Regions from separate parts of the Aminobacter sp. BA135 genome, predicted to be linked through region 1. Evidence: predicted binding sites of a transcription regulator. Region 1 holds the regulator's gene; the other holds the start of a gene.
What was found. The regulator LexA, encoded in region 1, represses DNA repair genes until DNA is damaged. The targets are predictions, from matches to a motif close to TGTTCNNNNTGTGTTCNG.
Positions count from the first base shown of each region.

Region 2: the regulator LexA is predicted to act here: its motif matches at 4,407-4,424, upstream of SLT36_RS27735 (DNA recombination protein RmuC).

Region 1 is NZ_CP139572.1:3,086,312-3,096,153, forward strand. Features, by position in the region: gene lpxA (acyl-ACP--UDP-N-acetylglucosamine O-acyltransferase) at 1-608, shown strand, start outside; gene SLT36_RS15005 (LpxI family protein) at 595-1,488, shown strand; gene lpxB (lipid-A-disaccharide synthase) at 1,485-2,648, shown strand; gene gltA (citrate synthase) at 2,752-4,041, opposite strand; gene gltX (glutamate--tRNA ligase) at 4,226-5,647, opposite strand; gene SLT36_RS15025 (ComEC/Rec2 family competence protein) at 5,754-8,315, shown strand; gene lexA (transcriptional repressor LexA) at 8,440-9,156, opposite strand; gene SLT36_RS15035 (molybdopterin molybdotransferase MoeA) at 9,262-9,842, opposite strand, start outside.
Region 2 is NZ_CP139572.1:5,714,340-5,724,181, forward strand. Features, by position in the region: gene SLT36_RS27705 (MFS transporter) at 1-859, opposite strand, end outside; gene SLT36_RS27710 (Lrp/AsnC family transcriptional regulator) at 908-1,447, shown strand; gene truA (tRNA pseudouridine(38-40) synthase TruA) at 1,498-2,241, opposite strand; gene SLT36_RS27720 (GNAT family N-acetyltransferase) at 2,265-2,774, opposite strand; gene fmt (methionyl-tRNA formyltransferase) at 2,771-3,706, opposite strand; gene def (peptide deformylase) at 3,824-4,354, opposite strand; gene SLT36_RS27735 (DNA recombination protein RmuC) at 4,458-5,723, shown strand; gene SLT36_RS27740 (GFA family protein) at 5,741-6,145, opposite strand; gene SLT36_RS27745 (cation diffusion facilitator family transporter) at 6,188-7,165, opposite strand; gene SLT36_RS27750 (hypothetical protein) at 7,320-7,445, shown strand; gene sugE (quaternary ammonium compound efflux SMR transporter SugE) at 7,601-7,915, shown strand; gene SLT36_RS27760 (DUF6481 family protein) at 8,159-8,587, opposite strand; gene SLT36_RS27765 (LLM class flavin-dependent oxidoreductase) at 8,807-9,842, shown strand, end outside.

The DNA of each region.
Region 1 (9,842 bases):
AGGGTGGCCGGACGACGCTCACTGTCGGTAAGAACTGCACGATCCGCGAAGGCGTGACCATGCATGTCGGCACCGACACCAGCCGTGGCGCCACCACCGTCGGCGACAACGGGCTGTTCCTCGCCTATGCGCATATCGCCCATGACTGCATCGTCGGCGACAACGTCACGATGGCCAATGTCGCGACCCTCGGCGGCCACGTCGAAGTCGGCAACAACGTCACGCTTGGTGGCCTGTGTGCCGTCCATCAGATGACGCGTATCGGTCACCATGCCTTTGCCGGCGGTGGCGCGATCATCGATGGCGACATCATCCCCTATGGCATGGTGATGGGCAATCGCGCTCGCCTGCGCGGACTCAACGTCATCGGCATGCGCCGCTCCGGCCTGCCGCGCGCCGAAATCTTTGCCTTGCGCAAAGCCTACAAGATGATTTTCGATCCCACCCGTTCGGTGGCCGAAGGCATCCCGCTTGTTGAACGCGAGTTCGCTGCTTCGCCCATCGTGCGCGATGTTCTGGATTTCATCCAGGCGCGCGGCAAGCGCCACTTCACCGTACCGCCGCTGAGACACGCCGTCGCCGAAGACGCCGCCGATGACGAAGGCTGAGGGCGGAAAGAGGATCAACCTTTCCGCGACTGACCGGGTTGCTGTCGTCGCCGGCAGCGGTCGGCTCCCGGTCAATGTCGCCGACAGTCTCGCCGAGGCCGGGCACAAGCCCTTCATCGTTCTGATTGACGGTGAGACCGATCCCGGTACCAGCCTCTGGAGCTATGCCGGCGAGCGGCTTGCCATCGAGCAGTTCGCCTCGCTGGTGCCTTTGCTCAGGCGTCACGACATCACCCACTGCGTGCTGGCCGGTGGCATCAGTCGTCGCCCGGTGTGGCGGGCCATTCGCCCCAGCATAGCCCTGCTGCGTGTCCTGCCGCGCGCGCTTGCAGCGCTTGCCCGCGGCGACGACGGCCTGCTGCGCATCCTGGTCACGACGATCGAGGACAACGGCATCAAGGTCGTCGGGGCACATCAGGTCGTTCCGGAGCTTCTGGCGATGACTGGCAGCATGGGGGGGCTGGCGCCCCAGCAGAGTGACTGGGCCGACCTTCGGGCCGGCCAGGAGGCCGCACGCACGATCGGTGCGCTTGATATCGGCCAAGCGGCGGTTGCCATCGGCGGGCGCGCCATCGCGCTCGAAGGCATCGAGGGCACCGACCTGTTGCTCGAACGCGTGCGCGACCTGCGCAACAACGGCCGCATCGCCGGTCGCACACGCGGCGTTCTGGTGAAATGCGCCAAGCCGAACCAGGAACTGCGCGCCGACCTGCCGACAATCGGTCCGGCAACGGTCGATGCTGCGCATGCAGCGGGGCTTGCCGGGATCGGCATTGAGGCCGGACGCTCGCTGGTGCTCGATTATGGCGAGGTGGTCGAACGCGCCGACAGGCTCGGCCTGTTCGTCATCGGCCTGTCTGGCGAGGGAAACGAGCCATGACCCAGCCACCACTCAAGATTGCCATCGTCGCAGGCGAGGAGTCGGGCGACCTGCTCGGCGCCGATCTGGTGCAGGCGCTGCAGCGCTTGAGTGGGCGTGAGGTCAGGCTTGTCGGCACTGGCGGCCGGCATCTGCAGGAACTTGGCCTGTCGCCGCTGTTCAATGCCAGCGAGATCGCATTGATGGGACTGACGGCGGTCATCCGCGACCTGCCGCGCCTGATCAGGCGGATCGCTCAGACCGCCCGTTTCGTCGCGGCCGAAAAGCCGGATTGCCTCGTAACCATCGACAGCCCGGATTTTTCGCTGCGCGTTGCCAGGAAGGTGCGGGCGCTCGATCCGACCATTCCTATCATCCATTACATCTGCCCGAGCGTCTGGGCCTGGCGGTCGGGACGGGCCAAGGCAATGAAGCCTGATGTCGACGAGGTGCTGTGCATCCTGCCGTTCGAGCCGGCCGAGCTTGCGCGCCTGGGCGGCCCGCATGGTACATTTGTCGGCCATCGGTTGACGACCGACCCGGGCGTCGCCATTGCGGCGGCGATGCAGGAAGGCAAGGCTGAGCTTGCGGCTGACCGCGAGAAAACGCTTCTGCTTTTGCCGGGATCGCGTCGTGGCGAGGTGCGCAGCCTGATCGGCCCGTTCGGCGAGACCGTTGCGATCCTGCGCGCACGTGGCCATCGTATGCGGCTGCTCTTGCCGACGGTGCCGCATGTCACCGGCCTCGTCGAAGAGGCTGTCTCCACCTGGCAGCAAAAGCCGGAGATTATCCTCGATCCGCAGCACAAGTGGCAGGCCTTTGGTGAGGCGGATGCTGCCCTGATCGCATCGGGCACGGTGTCGCTGGAACTCGCGCTTGCGGGTGTGCCGATGTTGTCGTCCTACAAACTCGACACGCTGGCGCGGATGATCCAGAGCATGGTCACGGTGTGGAGTGCTGCACTGCCCAACTTGATTGCCGACAGGCCGGTCGTGCAGGAAAATTACAACGAATATGTGCGCCCGCAATGGATGGCGCGCTATGTCGAAGGCCTGTTCGAGGATGGCGCCCTTCGACGCTGGCAGAAAGACGGTTTTGCCGAAATTGCCAGACGCATGGCGACCGAACGGCCGTCAGGCGAGATCGCTGCCGAAACGGTTCTCAAACACATCACGAAATGAAAAACACCCGCCGAGGCGATGGCCTGGCGGGTGTTTTTCAAGTCGTTCGCAGCTTCGAGCTGCGACAGCGCCGCGCGCCTGAACGAACGCGGCGCTGAAAGGCTCAGCGCTTGGCGATCGGCACGTAGTCGCGTTCGGTGGCGCCGGTGTAGAGCTGGCGCGGACGGCCGATCTTCTGGCGCGGATCCTCGATCATTTCCTTCCACTGCGCGATCCAGCCGACAGTGCGGGCGAGCGCGAACAGAACGGTGAACATGGTGGTGGGGAAGCCCAGCGCCTTCAGCGTGATGCCTGAATAGAAGTCGATGTTCGGATACAGCTTCTTCTCGATGAAATACTCGTCGGTCAGCGCGATGCGCTCGAGTTCCATTGCCACGTCGAGCATCGGATCGTCCTTGATGCCGAGCTCGCCCAGCACTTCATGCGTGGTCTTCTGCATGATCTTGGCGCGCGGATCGTAGTTCTTGTAGACGCGGTGGCCGAAACCCATAAGGCGGAACGGATCGTTCTTGTCCTTGGCGCGGGCGACGAACTCGGGAATTCGGTCGACGTGGCCGATCTCGCTGAGCATGTTGAGCGCTGCTTCATTGGCGCCGCCATGTGCGGGGCCCCACAGGCAGGCGATGCCGGCGGCGATGCAGGCGAACGGATTGGCACCCGACGAGCCGGCGAGGCGCACGGTCGAGGTCGAGGCGTTCTGCTCGTGGTCGGCGTGCAGGATGAAGATGCGCTCCATGGCGCGGGCCAGCACCGGGTTGACCTTGTACTCCTCGCACGGCACGGCAAAGCACATGTGCAGGAAGTTGGCGGCAAAGTTCAGCTCGTTCTTGGGGTAAATGAACGGCTGGCCGATGTGGTACTTGTAGGCCATCGCGGCGATCGTCGGCATCTTTGCGATCAGGCGGATCGAGGCGACCATGCGCTGGTGCGGATCGGAGATGTCGGTCGAGTCGTGATAGAAGGCCGACAGCGCGCCGACCACGCCGCACATCACCGCCATCGGGTGTGCGTCGCGGCGGAAGCCGGTGAAGAAGCGCGACATCTGCTCATGCACCATGGTGTGGCGCGTGATGCGGTAGTCGAAGTCGTCCTTCTGCGCCTTGGTCGGCAGTTCGCCGTAGAGCAGGAGGTAGCAGACTTCGAGGAAGTCGCCGTGCTCGGCGAGCTGGTCGATCGGATAGCCGCGGTGCAGCAGGACACCGGCGTCGCCGTCGATGAAGGTGATTTCCGATTCGCAGCTTGCGGTGGAGGTGAAGCCCGGGTCGTAGGTGAATGCGCCGGTCGTTGCGTAGAGCGATGCGATGTCGATCACATCCGGTCCGACCGTTCCGCCGCGGACCTTGAACTCGTGGGTCTGGCCGCGGAACTCCAGTTTGGCGGTCGAATCAGTCATCGCATACTCCTTAGTGCTGAGTTGCCGCCTTGCGCGGCGCAATCGTCATAACAAGGCAACCCATTAGGACCGGAACGCTTGAACTCGCTTCCCAGCTTTCCCGCTGCTTTCAAATTGACCTGTTGCCGCAATGTTGCACCGCAACAGCCTCATTTCAATGCAAAACTAGGAAAGCACTGCTGACCTAATCGATTTGATCAAAAATGCGGGCTAGACTTTCGTCGCGCCCTAGAACGGCGAGCACATCGAACACTCCGGGGGAAGTGCTCCTGCCCGTCAGGGCGGCCCGCAAAGGCTGCGCCACGCCGCCCAATTTCAGATTTTCGCGGCCGGCAAACTCGCGGATCGCGGCCTCTGCATTGGCCGCCGTCCAGTCGGCGGCAGCGACCGTCGCGAGCGCCGCATGCGCGCCCTTGAGGATATCCTTGGCTGGGCCGGCGAGCAGGCCGGCGGCCTTCTCATCGAGCGGCAGCGGACGCTGGGCAAACAGGAAGCCTGCGCCGTCAGCCAGTTCGATCAGCGTCTTGGCGCGCTCTTTGAGGCCCGGCATGGCGGCAAGCAGCTGTGCCTTGCGCGTGTCGTCGAGCCCGCCGAGGATGGCGTCGCCGCCGGGCAGATAGGGCAAGGTGGCAACGAAGATGTCGAACAGCTTCTTGTCGTCCATCTGGCGCATGTGAACGCCGTTCAGCGCCTCGAGCTTGGCAAAGTCGAAGCGTGCCGCACCCTTGTTGACGTCCTCGATCTCGAACCAGCTGATCATGTTCTCGATGCTCATCACCTCGTCGTCGCCATGGCTCCAGCCGAGGCGGGCGAGGTAGTTGAGCAGGGCCTCAGGCAAATAGCCCATGGCGCGATAAGCATCGACGCCGAGCGCGCCATGGCGCTTGGACAGCTTTGCGCCGTCCGCACCATGGATCAGCGGAATATGCGCCATCACCGGCACGTCCCAGCCCATGGCGTTGTAGATGACGGTCTGGCGCGCGGCGTTGGTCAGGTGGTCGTCGCCACGGATGATGTGGGTGACGCCCATGTCGTGATCGTCGACGACGACAGCATGCATGTAGGTCGGTACGCCGTCCGAACGCAGGATGATGAAATCGTCGAGATCCTTGTTGGGAAAGCGCACATCACCCTGCACGCGGTCGAGCACCAGCGTCTCGCCGTCCTGCGGCGCCTTGATGCGAATGACCGGCTTGACACCAGCCGGCGCCTCGGACGGGTCGCGGTCGCGCCAGCGGCCGTCATAGCGTGGCGGCTTGCCCTCGGCGCGCGCCTTCTCGCGCATCTCGGTCAGCTCTTCCTGCGAGGCGTAGCAATAATAGGCTTTGCCCATGCGCACGAGTTCTTCGGCCACCTCGCGATGGCGCGGCGCTCGCTCGAACTGCGAGATCGGCTCACCCTCCCAGGTCAGGCCGAGCCAGGTCAGGCCCTTGAGGATCGCTGCAGTTGCGGCGTCGGTCGAGCGCTCGCGGTCGGTGTCCTCGATACGCAGCAGCATGGTGCCGCCGGTGTGGCGGGAATAAAGCCAGTTGAAGAGAGCGGTACGCGCGCCACCAATGTGCAGATAGCCGGTGGGCGAGGGGGCGAAGCGGGTGACGACAGGCATGACGATTTCCAAGGGAAGCAGGGCGCTTGGCCGAAAACCGGCGGCGCATGGCGTTTGTGTGCGGTTGATGTAGCATAGAAGGTCTGGGGCGCAAGAGGCAGGCCCGATGGGCGACCACGTGCGGGAGGGGCAGGCCGGTAACAATCCGGTGGTCGAAGCCAGCGAGCGCGACTTGCTGACCTCTCCAGCCGTGCCTGCCGTTGCGTGGACACCACCAGCTCTGCCCGAGAGAGATGCTGCTCCTGACGCCGATGCATCGCCGTTTCAGCGAGGACACAAGGCCTGGCTACGGCAAGGATCGCAATTGCTGGTCGGTCACCGGATCACCGTACGATCCACCCTGGCCGCGATCGAAACGGAACTCGACCGCGGTGCGGCGTTCCTGCTTCTTCCGGTTTTTCTAGCCGCTGGTGCCCTGGTGTATTTCGCGCTTCCGAACGAGCCGCATGTCGCGCCGCTCGTCGTTGTGTCAGCGACACCGGCCGTCCTCGCCTTCCTAACGCGCGGACGGCGGCTTGTTCACTACGCGCTCGCCGCACTCGCCGCCTCAATGCTCGGCATGGCGGTTGCAAAGTTCGAGACGGAACGCATGGCTACGAAGATGCTGGGCGCCGAGATCTCGACCGCCATCACCGGGCGCGTCGTCGAGATCAACAATCTGGACAAGGGCAGGGTGCGGCTGACGCTCGACGTTCTGGCGACCGCCCGCCCGGTCTTGCGTTACACGCCCGATCGGGTGCGGCTCGTTGCCCGCAAGCTTCCTGACGGCGTCATGGCGGGGTCCGAGCTGACGGGGTATGTCAGGCTGATGCCGCCGTCCGGGCCTGTGCGGCCGGGCAGCTATGATTTTTCCTTCGAAAGCTATTTCGACGGCATCGGCGCCAGCGGGTTTTTCATGAAAGGCCCAGAGTTTGCTGCAACCACCCAGCCGCTGTCGGCCAGTAATCGTGCATTCGCGTCGATCGAGAATGTGCGCCAGAAGATTGCCCAGCGCATTCGCGACCGCATTGGCGGTCCGGAGGGCGAAATCGCGGCTGCCCTGGTCGTCGGCGTGAGCGGCGGCATTCCCGAGGATGTCAACGAGGCGCTGCGGCGTACCGGGCTCTACCACATCATCTCGATCTCGGGTCTGCACATGGCGATGGTCGCAGGCACGGTCATGCTTTTGATGCGGCTATGCTTCGCCGCCTTTCCCGGCTTCACCTCGCACCGGCCGGTCAAGAAGTACGCGGCAGGCGCAGCACTGCTCGCCACCGGCGGCTATCTGTTCATTTCAGGCGCCGAGGTCGCGGCGCAACGCAGCTTCATCATGCTGGCGGTGATGCTGACGGCCGTGCTGTTCGACCGCGCAGCACTCACCATGCGCAACCTGGCGATCTCGGCCGTCCTCGTGATCATGATCTCGCCCCACGAAGTCGTCGGGCCGAGCTTCCAGATGTCGTTCGCCGCAACGGCAGCCCTCGTTGGCGCATATGCCTGGTGGTCGGACCGGCGGGAGGAGCAGGCGCTGCCGGTCGGTCAGAGATCGCTGCCGTCCAAAATCTGGCGCTGGCTTGCGACAGTTGCTATAGGTCTCGCCGCGACGTCGGTGATTGCCGGGCTCGCGACCAGCGTTTTGGGTGCATGGCATTTCCAACGTGTCTCGCCCCTCAGTCTGTTCGCCAATCTGGCAGTCAGCCCGTTTGTGTCTGTCCTTGTCATGCCCTTTGCCGTCATGGCTGGCATCTTCATGCCGCTTGGACTCGACGGCCCCTTCCTCGACACGATGGGCTTCGGCCTGAAGGCAATGATTGGCATCGCCACCTGGTTCTCCGAGCGCTCGCCGGTCGATGCGGTCGGCCTTGTCTCGTCACATGCGGTATTGTTGCTCACTGCAGCACTCGTCATCGCGTCGACGGCAACGACCTGGCTGCGCGCCGCCGCACTGCCATTCGCGGCCCTTGGGCTGCTGACGGTCGTGGAAACGGAAACGCCCAACGTTCTCGTTTCGGAAGATGGCCGCCTCGTCGGCGTCCCGGTCGGCGATGGCAAACTGGCCGTCAATCGCGTCCGGCCGAACCAGTTCACCGTCGACAACTGGCAGCGCGCGCTGGCGTCGGAAACACTCATCACCCCGGCCCGTTCGGCGGCGAATGCAACGAACGGGACTGTCCGTATGCCCAGCGAGACCGGCTCACAGCCAGCAGCCGAGGCAGATGTCGCCGGTACGATACCCGGCAAACCAGTATCTGGAGAGCTAAACGCCGCCGGCGCGGACGCCTTCGTATGTGACAGCGGGCTGTGCACGGTTCAGCAATCGGAGGGTGCACGGATCGTTCATGCGGCGAATGCGAGCGCCGCTGCACGAGCCTGCGACAACGCGGATCTCATCGTCGTCGACGATGCCACGGCAAGCGACGTCTGCCCCGGCGTGACCGTGCTCACCAAACGCGAGCTGGCGCGCCTTGGCAGTGCGTCGATATTCATCACAGCCGAGGCGGTTGGCATAGATCAGGCGGTCGAGATACGCCACGCTGTGGCGGAACCGTACCGCCCGTGGCATGCGCAGCGCCAATTTTCGCGCGAGGCGAGGGGCCTGCCACCCTACAAGCGAACGGAGATGCCCCCGAAGACACCTGCCGGGGCAACCAAGGCGCACCCAAAAGCGCCGACTGCGGCCACACGGTGAGTCCGAGATCTGTACCCGCCGTCGCAGAGCCGTCAGATACGGCACGATAGCAACAGGGCAGGTCCGGCTTATACAGATTGCAGCAGTATGGACAGGCCGAGGTGGCGGAACGCAGCCCCGGCAATCAATAGCGGCGGATCAGGCCGACAAGCTTGCCCTGCACCTTGACCCTGTCGGGTCCGAAGATGCGGGTTTCATAGGCCGGATTGGCGGCCTCAAGAGCGATCGAGGCACCCTTGCGGCGGAAACGCTTGAGCGTCGCTTCTTCGTCGTCGACGAGGGCGACGATGATCTCACCGGGATTGGCCGTGGTCGAGCTGCGGATGACCACAGTGTCGCCGTCGAAGATGCCGGCCTCGATCATCGAGTCGCCCTTGACCTCGAGCGCGTAATGCTCGCCGCCCATGATCATGTCTGGCGGCACCGAAATCGAATGCGTCTTGTGCTGGATGGCGTCGATAGGCACACCGGCAGCGATGCGTCCCATGACGGGAATGGCAACCGCCGAAGCAACATCGTCGTCATTGCCGGCCGACATGCTGCGTGACGGCTCGGGTTTGCGGCCGAGGCTACCCTCGATGACGCTGGGCGAGAACTTCTTCGCTGCGTTGAGGCCAGGCGCGATCGAATCGGGCAGGCGCAGCACTTCAAGCGCGCGCGCCCGGTTGGGCAGGCGTCTGATGAAGCCGCGTTCTTCGAGCGCCGTGATCAGGCGATGGATGCCGGACTTGGAGGCGAGGTCGAGTGCTTCCTTCATCTCGTCGAAGGACGGCGGAATACCCGCTTCCTTCAGCCGCTCGTGGATGAATAGCAAAAGCTCGTGTTGTTTGCGCGTCAGCATCGCCACCCCCGAGGAATCAGAAGAAAAACAAACCCAGAACAAACACTATCTGTTCCAGTTGTGTTCCGCAACTGTTGATATTTCGTGAAGGGTGGAAGGTGCTGCTCAGCGCAACATCATCACCTGGCAGGCGCTGCCGGCTTCGACTGCAGGCGCGAAGGGCACCCGCACGATGGCGCAGTTGGCGTCGGCCAGCGTGCGCAGCATCGAAGAGTCCTGGATCAGGTAGGGTGTGACGACGAGACCCTCAGCGGTCTCGCGCGCAATCGCGCGGACAAAGTCCTGGCGCAGGTCGTTGGCCGCCATTGCCATGTCGAGAATGCCGTTGCGCATATCGGGCGAATAAGGGCGGCCGCCAAGCTTCGCCAGCAGAGGTTTCAGGAAAATCTGCGAGCAGATCAGGCTGGCGACCGGATTGCCCGGCAGGCCGACGCAGCGGCTGTCGCCGAGCCGGCCGAACATCAGCGGCTTGCCCGGGCGCATCGCGATCTTCCAGAAGTTGAGATCCATGCCGAGATCGGTCAGGACACGGTGAACGAGGTCGTGGTCGCCGACCGAAGCGCCGCCCAGCGTGACGATCACATCGGCGTCGGCGGCGAGCGCCTTGGCGACCAGTGCGGAGATTGCCTCGGTGCGGTCGGCGGCGATGCCGAGATTGAGCACGCGCGCGCCAACCGACTGAACGA
Region 2 (9,842 bases), 2.6 Mb from region 1:
AGGCTATCGGCATGACGCGCCGGGCGCCGAGGCGATCGACAATGCCGTCCAGCAGTGCGGCAGCGCCGAAACCGATGCCGTAGGAAATGGCGGCGAGGCCATTGGCGCTGACCGGCCGGCCGAGCGCCTGATGCAGATGATCGCCGAGATAGCCATAGACGCCGTAAAACGCCGTCATGAAGGCGCCACAGGCGATCAACAACGGGACGATGCCGGGCGTCGCCAGCGCTCCCAGCGGCGCTGGTGCGACACCACCGGCCGGCTTGTCGTCGGCCGACATCGCCGAAATCGCTGCCAGCGCAATGGCAGAGAGCAGCGCCACCGCTGCGAATACCGCGCGCCAGTGAACGAGGTCGGCGAGCACGGCAGACATCGACACGCCGGCGACCATCGACAGCGTCCAGCCGGTCAGCACGACGCCGATGGTTCCGCTTTCGCGGCCGGGTGGTGCAACGGCCGCGGCGCTGGCATAGATCGCCGGCAGGGCTATTCCGGCCGCGATGCCGGCCAGCAATTGCGCTGCGACCAGCACAATGACCTGGGGTGCCGCGGCACTGGCCAAAAGGGCTACGGCCAGCAACGCCAGCGCCCGCTGCAACATGCGCTTGGCGCCGAAGCGGTCGATGTAGCGGGCAAGGAAGAGAGCACTTGCCGCGGTGCCCAACCCGAAGGCTGAGGCCGCCGTCATGACCACCGGCACGGAACTGCCGAAGCCTGCCGCAACCTCGGGCGCGATCGGGCCGAGGACCAGCGAATTGGAACCGATGACGGCAATGCAGCCGGTCAATAGATAGGCAGCCCGGGGAATGCGGGCCACGGGTTCGGCAGCAGCAGGAAGTGTTTGATCAACGTTCGACATTGCCGCATATTCTCCGAATGATGTTCGGCTTCAACGGAGAATTTCCGGATGGATGAAGAAACAGACGGCATTCGGCAGAACCGCCTGCCGGAGCGCTCGATCGATGCCGCCGACCGAAGGCTGTTAGGCGCGCTGGTCGAGGACGCGACGGTCTCCTACGCCGAACTGGGCGAAAAGGCAGGTCTGTCGGCGCCGGCGGCGCACGAGCGGGTCAAGCGCATGCGCCGGTCAGGTGCCATCCGCCAGACCGTGGCCATGGCCGATCCGAGGTCTGTCGGCAAGCCGCTGCTGGCCTTCGTCCATGTCGACACCAGGGGTTGGGGCAAGACGCCGGAACTTATGGCGGTCTCGTCGTTTCCGGAGGTCGAGGAAATCCACACGGTTGCCGGCGACGCCTGCATCCTGCTCAAGGTGCGGACCGAGGACACCCGCGCACTGGAGGGGCTGCTTGCCCGCATCTACGACACGCCGGGCGTGACCTCGACGCGCAGCTATGTCGTGCTGTCGACCTATCTCGAACGGCCTGTGCAGCCCGGCATCACCCAGGACTGGCCGGCGCCGAAGCTCGGCACCAATCCGATCTACTGAAGCTATTCCAGGACCTGTGCGCCGCGGCTTTCCGTATGCAGCTCGAAAGATCAGTAATCGACGCCGCTGAGATAGAGCCCGTCGGGCGGCGCGACCTGGCCGCAGGCGGCGCGGTTGCGTGCGTCGAGGGCTGCCTTGAGGTCGTCGGCAGTCCAGCCGCCCTCGCCGACGCGTTTCAGGCTGCCGACCATCGAGCGGACCTGATTGTGAAGGAACGAGCGCGCCGACGTCCTGACTTCGATCACGTCGCCGCTGCGCGTCACGTCGAGCTGGGCAAGCGTCCTGAGCGGGCTGTTCGCCTGGCACTGCGTCGAGCGGAAGGTGGTGAAATCATGCCGGCCGAGCAGGAGCCTGGCGGCGTCCGCCATCGCCTCGTGGTCGAGGCGCTTGGGCACCCACCAGACCTTGCCACGCTCGAGCGCCGCCGGCGCGCGGCGGTTGAGAATACGGTAGAGATAGTGCCGCCCGGTGGCGGAGAAGCGGGCATCGAACTCGTCAGGCACTTGCCGGGCGGCGATGATGGCGACGGTTTCGCCGGCCATCTGCAGATGCGCGTTGACGGCGTCGCGTACCTTGTCGTCGGCCCAGGCCTTGGTCAGGTCGGCATGAGCGACCTGAGCCGTGGCATGCACGCCGGCATCGGTCCGGCCGGCGCCGCGCAGCGAGATTTCGTCGCCCGAGAACTTCAGGATCGCCTGCTCGATCGCCGCCTGCACGGTGTGCAGGCCAGCCTGCCGCTGCCACCCGGCATAGGCGCGACCGTCATATTCCAGATCGAGGCGATAGCGCGGCATGTGCAGTCAAACCTCCGGCCGCTTTACGCGGCCAGAGCAGTACCGAAGGCCGAGGCATAGACCAGCTTGCCCGTCTCGGGCGCCTCGCCCCAGGCCAGGGCCTGCAGTGCGTCGCACTGGTAGTCGCTCTCGAACCCTGCTGCACGCTCATGGCTGTAGCCGAAGCGGCCATAATAGGCCGGATCGCCAAGCACCACGGCGATCGTCTCGCCGGCATCCTTGAGCCGGATGTGGGCTTCGCGGACCAGCGCGCCACCGATGCCGGTGCCGTGGAAATCGGGCTCGACCGCCAGCGGGGCGAGCGCCACCGCCGGAACCGTCTTGCCGCCGTTCTGGATGTAAAGCCTGGAAAACAGGATGTGGCCAACCACATCGCCATCCTCTTCAGCCACCAGTTCGACGACCGCATCGCCTTCGGCAACGAGCGCATCGACGAGACCAGCCTCGGCCTGCTGCCCGAAGGCGTGTTCTTCGACGAGGCGGATCGCCTCGCGGTCGCGGGGCGTAGCTGCCCTAATCGACATCATGCTCATGACAACTTCATTCCTTTTTCGATCTTGGCACCGCGCAGGAATTCATCCGCGGTGACGGGTTTTCCTCCCGCCCTTTGTACCTCGACCAACCTCACGGCAGCGTCGCCGCAGGCAATCTCCAACCGGTCGTCGAGAACCGTTCCCGGCTCTCCTTGTCCAGCGGCGCGTTGCGAGCGCAGTATTTTCAAGCGCTCGGTTCGTCCGCTGATTTCGATTTCGCACCATGCGCCGGGGAATGGCGACAGGCCGCGGATATTGTTGTCGACCGCCGTCGCCGGCAAGGTCCAATCGATCCGCGTCTCCGCTTTATCGATTTTTTTGGCGTAGGTCACGCCTTCCGATGGCTGCGGCACCGTTTCCAGCTTGCCCGCTTCGAGCTCTGCGAGAGCGTCCACCATCAGCAAAGCGCCTTCCGCCATCAGGCGGTCGTGCAGTTCACCGGCCGTCATGTCGGGTCCAATCGCGACTTTTTCAAGTCGAGCCACGGGTCCGGTGTCCAATCCCTCTTCCATCCGCATGACCATCATGCCGGTTTCCGCATCGCCTGCCATGATGGCGCGCTGGATCGGAGCCGCCCCGCGCCAGCGCGGCAGCAGCGAGGCATGGCCGTTGTAGCAGCCCAGCCGCGTGCCCTGAAGAATGGCCTTGGGTAGCAGCAAACCGTATGCAACGACCACTGCGACGTCGGCCTTAAGCTGGGCAAAGGCCGCCTGTTCGGCCTCACCCCTCAGCGACAGAGGCGTGCGCACCTCAATACCCAGCCGCTCGGCCTCGCGCTGCACCGGCGACAGCGTCAGCTCCAGCCCGCGGCGCCCTGCGGCGCGCGGCGGCTGCGAATAGACGGCAACGACCTCGTGGCCGGCTTCTGATATCGCACGCAGCGTCGGCACGGAAAAATCCGGCGTGCCCATGAAGATGACGCGAAGGCTCATTCTGCTAGGCTATCCCGCACAGCCCCGGACGGCGTCGGCCGACCGTTCAGGCTATCGTTTCAAACGGGTTTACGAGCTTCAGGTCAAGCCCGTCGAAGTCTCCGGTCCGCCAGACTCTCACCCCACCATGCGGCTCGGCGGACGGTCCTTGGCAAGCTTCTTGAACTTCTTCATCACCATGTCGCGCTTGAGCTTGGAGATGTAGTCGATGAACAGCACGCCATCGAGATGATCGATCTCGTGCTGCAGGCAGGTGGCCAGCAGACCGTCGGCCTCGACTTCCTGCTCCTTGGCGTTCTCGTCGAGATATTTGACCCGCACCTTGGCCGGGCGCTCGACCTCGGCGTAATAGTCCGGGATCGAGAGGCAGCCTTCCTCATAGATCGAGCGATCGTCGCTACGCGAGACGATCTCGGGATTGATAACCGTCATCGGCGCCGGCTCCTCGCCTTCCTTGGCAAGGTCGATCACCAGTATGCGCAGCGGCTCGCCGACCTGGATGGCGGCAAGGCCGATGCCCGGCGCGTCATACATGGTGTCGAGCATGTCGCGCGCGAACTTGCGGGTGGCGTCGTCGATGCGCTCGACCGGCTTGGAAACCAGGCGCAGGAGCGGATCGGGCAGGATGATGAGCGGCTTGATGGTCATGCGCATCAACTAGGATGTCAGGCGAAAACCGTCAACAGGGCTCGATCCAGGATGTTCCCGTTTTGATCTGAACCTTTTGTGCGAATCGGCTATGGTGCGCGCCATGAACGAGCTTTCCAGCATCCTGTCCGCCCCCATCGCCCAGCTTGGTGCCTCCGTGCTCACGCTCGGGCAGGCGCTGCTGTTTGCAGCCGTGCTGTTCGTCGCACTTGTCGCCGTCCTGATGGTGGCGCTGTGGCGCTCGGCCAAGGCGCGCGCGGTTGCAGCCGCCGAGGCCGCCGACCACGCCCGTGATGCCGAGGCCCGCATGGCGGGCATCCTGCAAGCGCAGGCGGAGATGCAGGGCCGGCTCGGCACGGTGGCCGAAATCTTCGGCTCGCGCCAGGCGGAGCTGACCCAATCGCTGAGCCAACGTCTTGACGCCATGACCGGCCGCCTTGGCCAGACAATGACCGAGCAGACGAAATCGACGCATGAGAGCCTGGCCAAGCTGCAGGAGCGGCTGGCGGTCATCGATACCGCACAAGGCAACATCCAGTCGCTTGCCGGCCAGGTGGTGCAACTGCAGGCGATCCTCTCCAACAAGCAGACGCGCGGCGCCTTCGGCCAGTCGCGCATGGAGACGATCGTCGCCGACGGCCTGCCGCTCGGCGCCTACGAATTCCAGGCGACGCTGTCGAACAACAACCGGCCGGACTGTCTTGTCAGGATGCCGAACGGCGCGCCGTCACTTGTCATCGATGCCAAGTTTCCGCTCGAGGCGTGGAACGCCATTCGCGCGGCAGCCGATACCGAAGGTGCGGCTGAAGCGCAGAAATATGCCGCCCAGGCCTTCCGGCGCGATCTCGAAGTCCACATCAAGGCGATCGCCGACAAGTACCTGATCTCGGGCGAGACCCAGGACACCGCCTTCATGTTCGTGCCCTCGGAATCGATCTTCGCCGAAATCCACGAGAACTTCGAATCGCTGGTGCAGCGTGCTCACCGCGCCCGCGTCGTCATCGTGTCGCCGTCACTGCTGATGCTGTCGATCCAGGTCATCCAGGCGATCCTCAAGGACGCCCGCATGCGCGAACAAGCGCACCTGATCCAGGGCGAGGTCATCCGCCTGATGGAAGATGTCGGCCGCCTCGACGAACGCGTGCGTAAACTCAAGACGCATTTCGATCAGTCGAGCAAGGACATTGACGACATTCTCGTATCGTCGTCCAAGGTCACCAAACGCGGCGAAAAGATCGAGGCGCTGGAATTCGGCACGGGCCATGCCGGCGAGGCGGAAGCTACGGCCAAGACCCAGCCTCCGGGTGCCCGGGCTGCCGATTCCAAGACTGGGCAGCTCAGGCTGCGCGTCGTCGAGGAAAGCGACTAGCGCAGCAAGCCCTGCCCTCAGGACTGTTTCTCCACCGTCTCCATGCCGTCGAACTCCGGCAGCCAGTGCAATGCCGATCGGTGCCAGACCTGTTTGCGGGGCACCAGTTGCTCGCGCTGGTCCGAAGTTCCGGTCCTCAGCCCATAGACCTTGGGTCCGTCACCGACCGAAGTGGCGAACAGGTGCGAGCCACATTCGGGGCAGAAGCCCTGAGCGCGTTTGTTACCGCTGTCGCCTGTCTTGACGTAAATCTTCGGCGCTCCCGAAAACGCGATCTTGTCCTCCGGCACCGGAACGGTAACGCGAAAGGCCGTTCCGGTCAGTTTCTGGCAATCGGTGCAATGGCAGATCGCCGTCTTCTCCGGGTCGATTTCGGCCTTGTAGGTAATGGCGCCGCAATGGCACCCGCCTTCGATCTTCACTTCGAACTCCTCCTGTCCTGCAATGCGTGATTCACGGGCACACTAGCCGCCTTCGGGCATCGGCGTCCCTGCCTTCGGGTTCACGATCCGGTCATGACGCAGCTTCCATCGCTGCGACGTCTGCGGCTTGACGAACACCGACGTCACCTCGGGAACTTCGGCCTTGAGCTTCGTCTCCAGTCTTTCGACGCAGGCTTCGATCTCCGCCGCCGAGATGTGGTCGACGAAGTCGAGGCTGAGCCCGGCAACCACCTGCTCCGGCCCCAGATGCACTGTCAGCACGCCATTGGCTTGCTCGACGGCGGGATCGGCCTGGGCGATCGCCAGTATCGCCGCCTGCACGTCCGCCGAAGCCGGCTCGCCCATCAGCAAACCCTTACTCTCTCGCGCCAGGAACACCGCCGTGGCGCCAAGGATCAGGCTGATGCCGATCGAGGCGGCACCGTCGAGCCAGGGCTGCTCGAAATAATGCGCGGCAAAGATGCCGGCAAAGGCAATGACCAGGCCCATCAAGGCGGCACTGTCTTCAAACAGCACCGTGTAGACGCTCGGGTCCTTGCTCCGTCGCACCGCCTGGATGTAGCCGAGACTGCCCTTGCTGCGGCGGAATTCCCTGAGCGCCACCAGCCAGGAGCCGCCCTCGAACACCATGCAGATGCCGAGCACGACGTAGTTGATGAGCGGGTTTTCGATCGGCTCGGGGTCGAGCATGTGAATGATGCCTTCGTAGAAGGCCACGCCGGCACCAAGCGCGAAGACCAGCAGGGCAACGATGAAGCTCCAGAAATAGAGCTCGCGGCCATGGCCGAGCGGGTGGGTGAGATCAGGCGGCCGGGCGGCGCGATGCAGCCCGTAGAGCAGCAAAAGTCCGTTGCCGGTGTCGACGAGCGAATGCACGCCTTCCGACAGCATCGCCGAACTGCCGGTGAAGGCAGCGGCGACGAACTTGGTGACGGCGATCAGCAGATTGCCGGCAATCGCCGCGAAAATAACAAGCCTGGAGCCGGAATGTCCTGCCATCGGTGCCTCACCCGGATGACTGTAGCCAGCAGGAGGTCATGCTCAAGCTCTTTTCGCTGCGCCCGTATCCTGCAGGCCGGTGTTTGAAGACCCCTCTTGCAAGCGCGACAACTTCGCGTTTCACTTCGCTTCTCAGCAGCGGGAGAAACGAATCATGGCCAAGGGTGCGATGAAAGCCGGGAAAGAAGCCCGGAAACCCAAGAAAGACGCCAAGAAGCCTGCACCTGCGCCGGCTTTCAAGGCGCCTCCTGTTCAGGCGACCAAGCTAAAGGACAAGTAAGCTCCTTTTGAGCCGACGCAGACCTCGCCCGGCTTTCACGGCCGGGCGCGGGTTGAACTCCTCCTCGGAAAATCCTATCTGAGCGGGCGCAGGGACGGCCCTGCGCTTCCCCTAAAAACCGGCCGGGACGACCCGCCATCCCATTGGAGCGTTCCATGGCTTGGACTTATCTGTTTTTCGCGGGAATTTTTGAAATCGGTTGGGCTATCGGCCTGAAATATACCGATGGCTTTACCAAGCCGATGCCGACCATCCTCACCATTGCCTCGATGATCGTCAGCCTCGGCCTGCTCGGCCTGGCGCTGAAGACACTGCCCGTCGGCACCGCCTATGCGATCTGGACCGGTATCGGCACAGTCGGCACCGCGATGCTTGGCATCTGGCTGCTCGGCGAGCCCGCCACAGCACTTCGCCTCGCCTGCATCGGGCTGATCGTCTCGGGCATCGTCGGCCTCAAGCTGGTCGCCTGATCCGCAGACTTGCGGCGGCCCGCCCGAAACGGGCGGGCTTCACCTTTCCCAATTTCTCATCTGGCACGCCCTGACATCCACAGGGGTCGACGCATTATGCGTCGGACGCGCAAAAGCGATCCGCGCCCAGGGCTTGGCAAGTCCCCGGTCGCGAATCGCTGACGATGTGAGTTTTGCGCTATCGGTCCCGGCTAGCGGGCCGATGCGTCATTCCGGCGCGTGCAGGCGAAAGTGTGCCTGCACTCAGCCGTAATTGGCCGAAGGCGGCATCCGCTTGCCGCGCGCCTTGCGGGCAGCATAACGCGCGTCGCGCTTTGCCTTGCGCTCGGCTTCGTCGGAGAGCACGCGGCTGATACGGTCGGCCTCTTCGGCCTCGCGTGCCTTTGCCTCTGCCTGTGCAGCCTCTTCGGCGGCGAGACGTGCGGCTTCAGCCTTGGCTTCGCGCTCGGCCCTCTCAAGGGCTTCGCGAGCCAGGCGTTCCTGCCTCAGCTTTTCCTTCTCGGCTTCGCGGATGGCACGAGCTTCGAGGATAGCCTTGCGCTCGGCCTGACGGGCCAGAACGGCCGGATCGTCAGCTGCGGGGCGGGCCTTGTACTTTTCGAGGAGAGCTTTCTTTGCGTCATTGGCAGCGTTACGCCGCTCAAAGACGTCTTTTTCTCGGTAGATTGCCAATTTGATTTCCCTGGAGTCACTTCGCGCCGCTTACATACGCGCACGAAGGCATAGTTCAAGCGCCAAAAAGGCATGTCTCCCATGAATTCGCGTGATGTTGCGGATAGGAAACGCTCTTTGACGCCAATCTCGATATGGATTGTTCACTAGATCGCGTCTGGCGACCTCGTGGAGCGAGGGTTACCTCTAGCACAAACAATAGCGACAGGACCAGACTTCATGGAACTTGGCCTCTACACTTTTGCCGACGTTAGCCCAGAGCCGGGGCCTGGTGCCATCGGAGCGCACCAGCGGCTGCGCAATCTCATCGAAGAAATCGAGCTGGCCGACCAGGTCGGGCTCGACGTCTTCGGCCTTGGCGAACACCACCGCCCCGATTATGCCGCCTCGGCCCCGGTCGTGGCGCTGGCCGCCGCCGCCGAACGCACCAAGCGCATCCGCCTGACCAGCGCGGTGACTGTGCTGTCATCGGACGATCCGGTGCGCGTGTTCCAGCAGTTCGCCACGCTCGACCAGCTGTCGGGCGGACGTGCCGAGATCATGGCCGGCCGCGGCTCGTTCATCGAATCGTTTCCGCTGTTCGGCTACAACCTCGAGGATTACGACGAGCTGTTCGCCGAGAAGCTCGATCTGCTCCTGGCACTGCGCGACAGCGAGCGCGTGACCTGGCAAGGCACACACCGTGCGCCGATCAATGATCGCGGCGTCTATCCCCGCCCCTATCAGGAGCTTTTGCCGATCTGGATCGCCATTGGCGGCACACCGCAGTCGGCGGCGCGCGCCGGCGTGCTCGGCCTGCCGCTGGCACTCGCCATCATCGGCGGCGAGCCGGCCCGCTTCGCGCCGCTCTTCGACCTCTATCGCGAGGCGGCGCGCCGTGCCGGCCAAGATCCGGCCAAGCTCGCCACCAGCATCAACGTGCATGGTTTCATCGGCGAGACCACCGAACAGGCGGCCGACGACTTCTACCTGCCTCAGGCCGAGGTGATGAACCGCATCGGCCGCGAGCGCGGCTGGGGACCGACCTCGAGGGCGCATTTCGACCAGTCGCGCGGTCCGAACGGCGCGCTGTTCGTCGGCAATCCGGAAGCGGTGGCCGAGAAGATCGTGGCCCAGCACAAGATCTTCAAGAACGACCGCTTCCTGCTGCAGATGGCAATCGGCATCATGCCCCACGACAAGATCATGAAGGCGATCGAGCTCTACGGCACCAAGGTGGCGCCGCTGGTTCGCAAGGAACTGGGCGCTGCCGCCG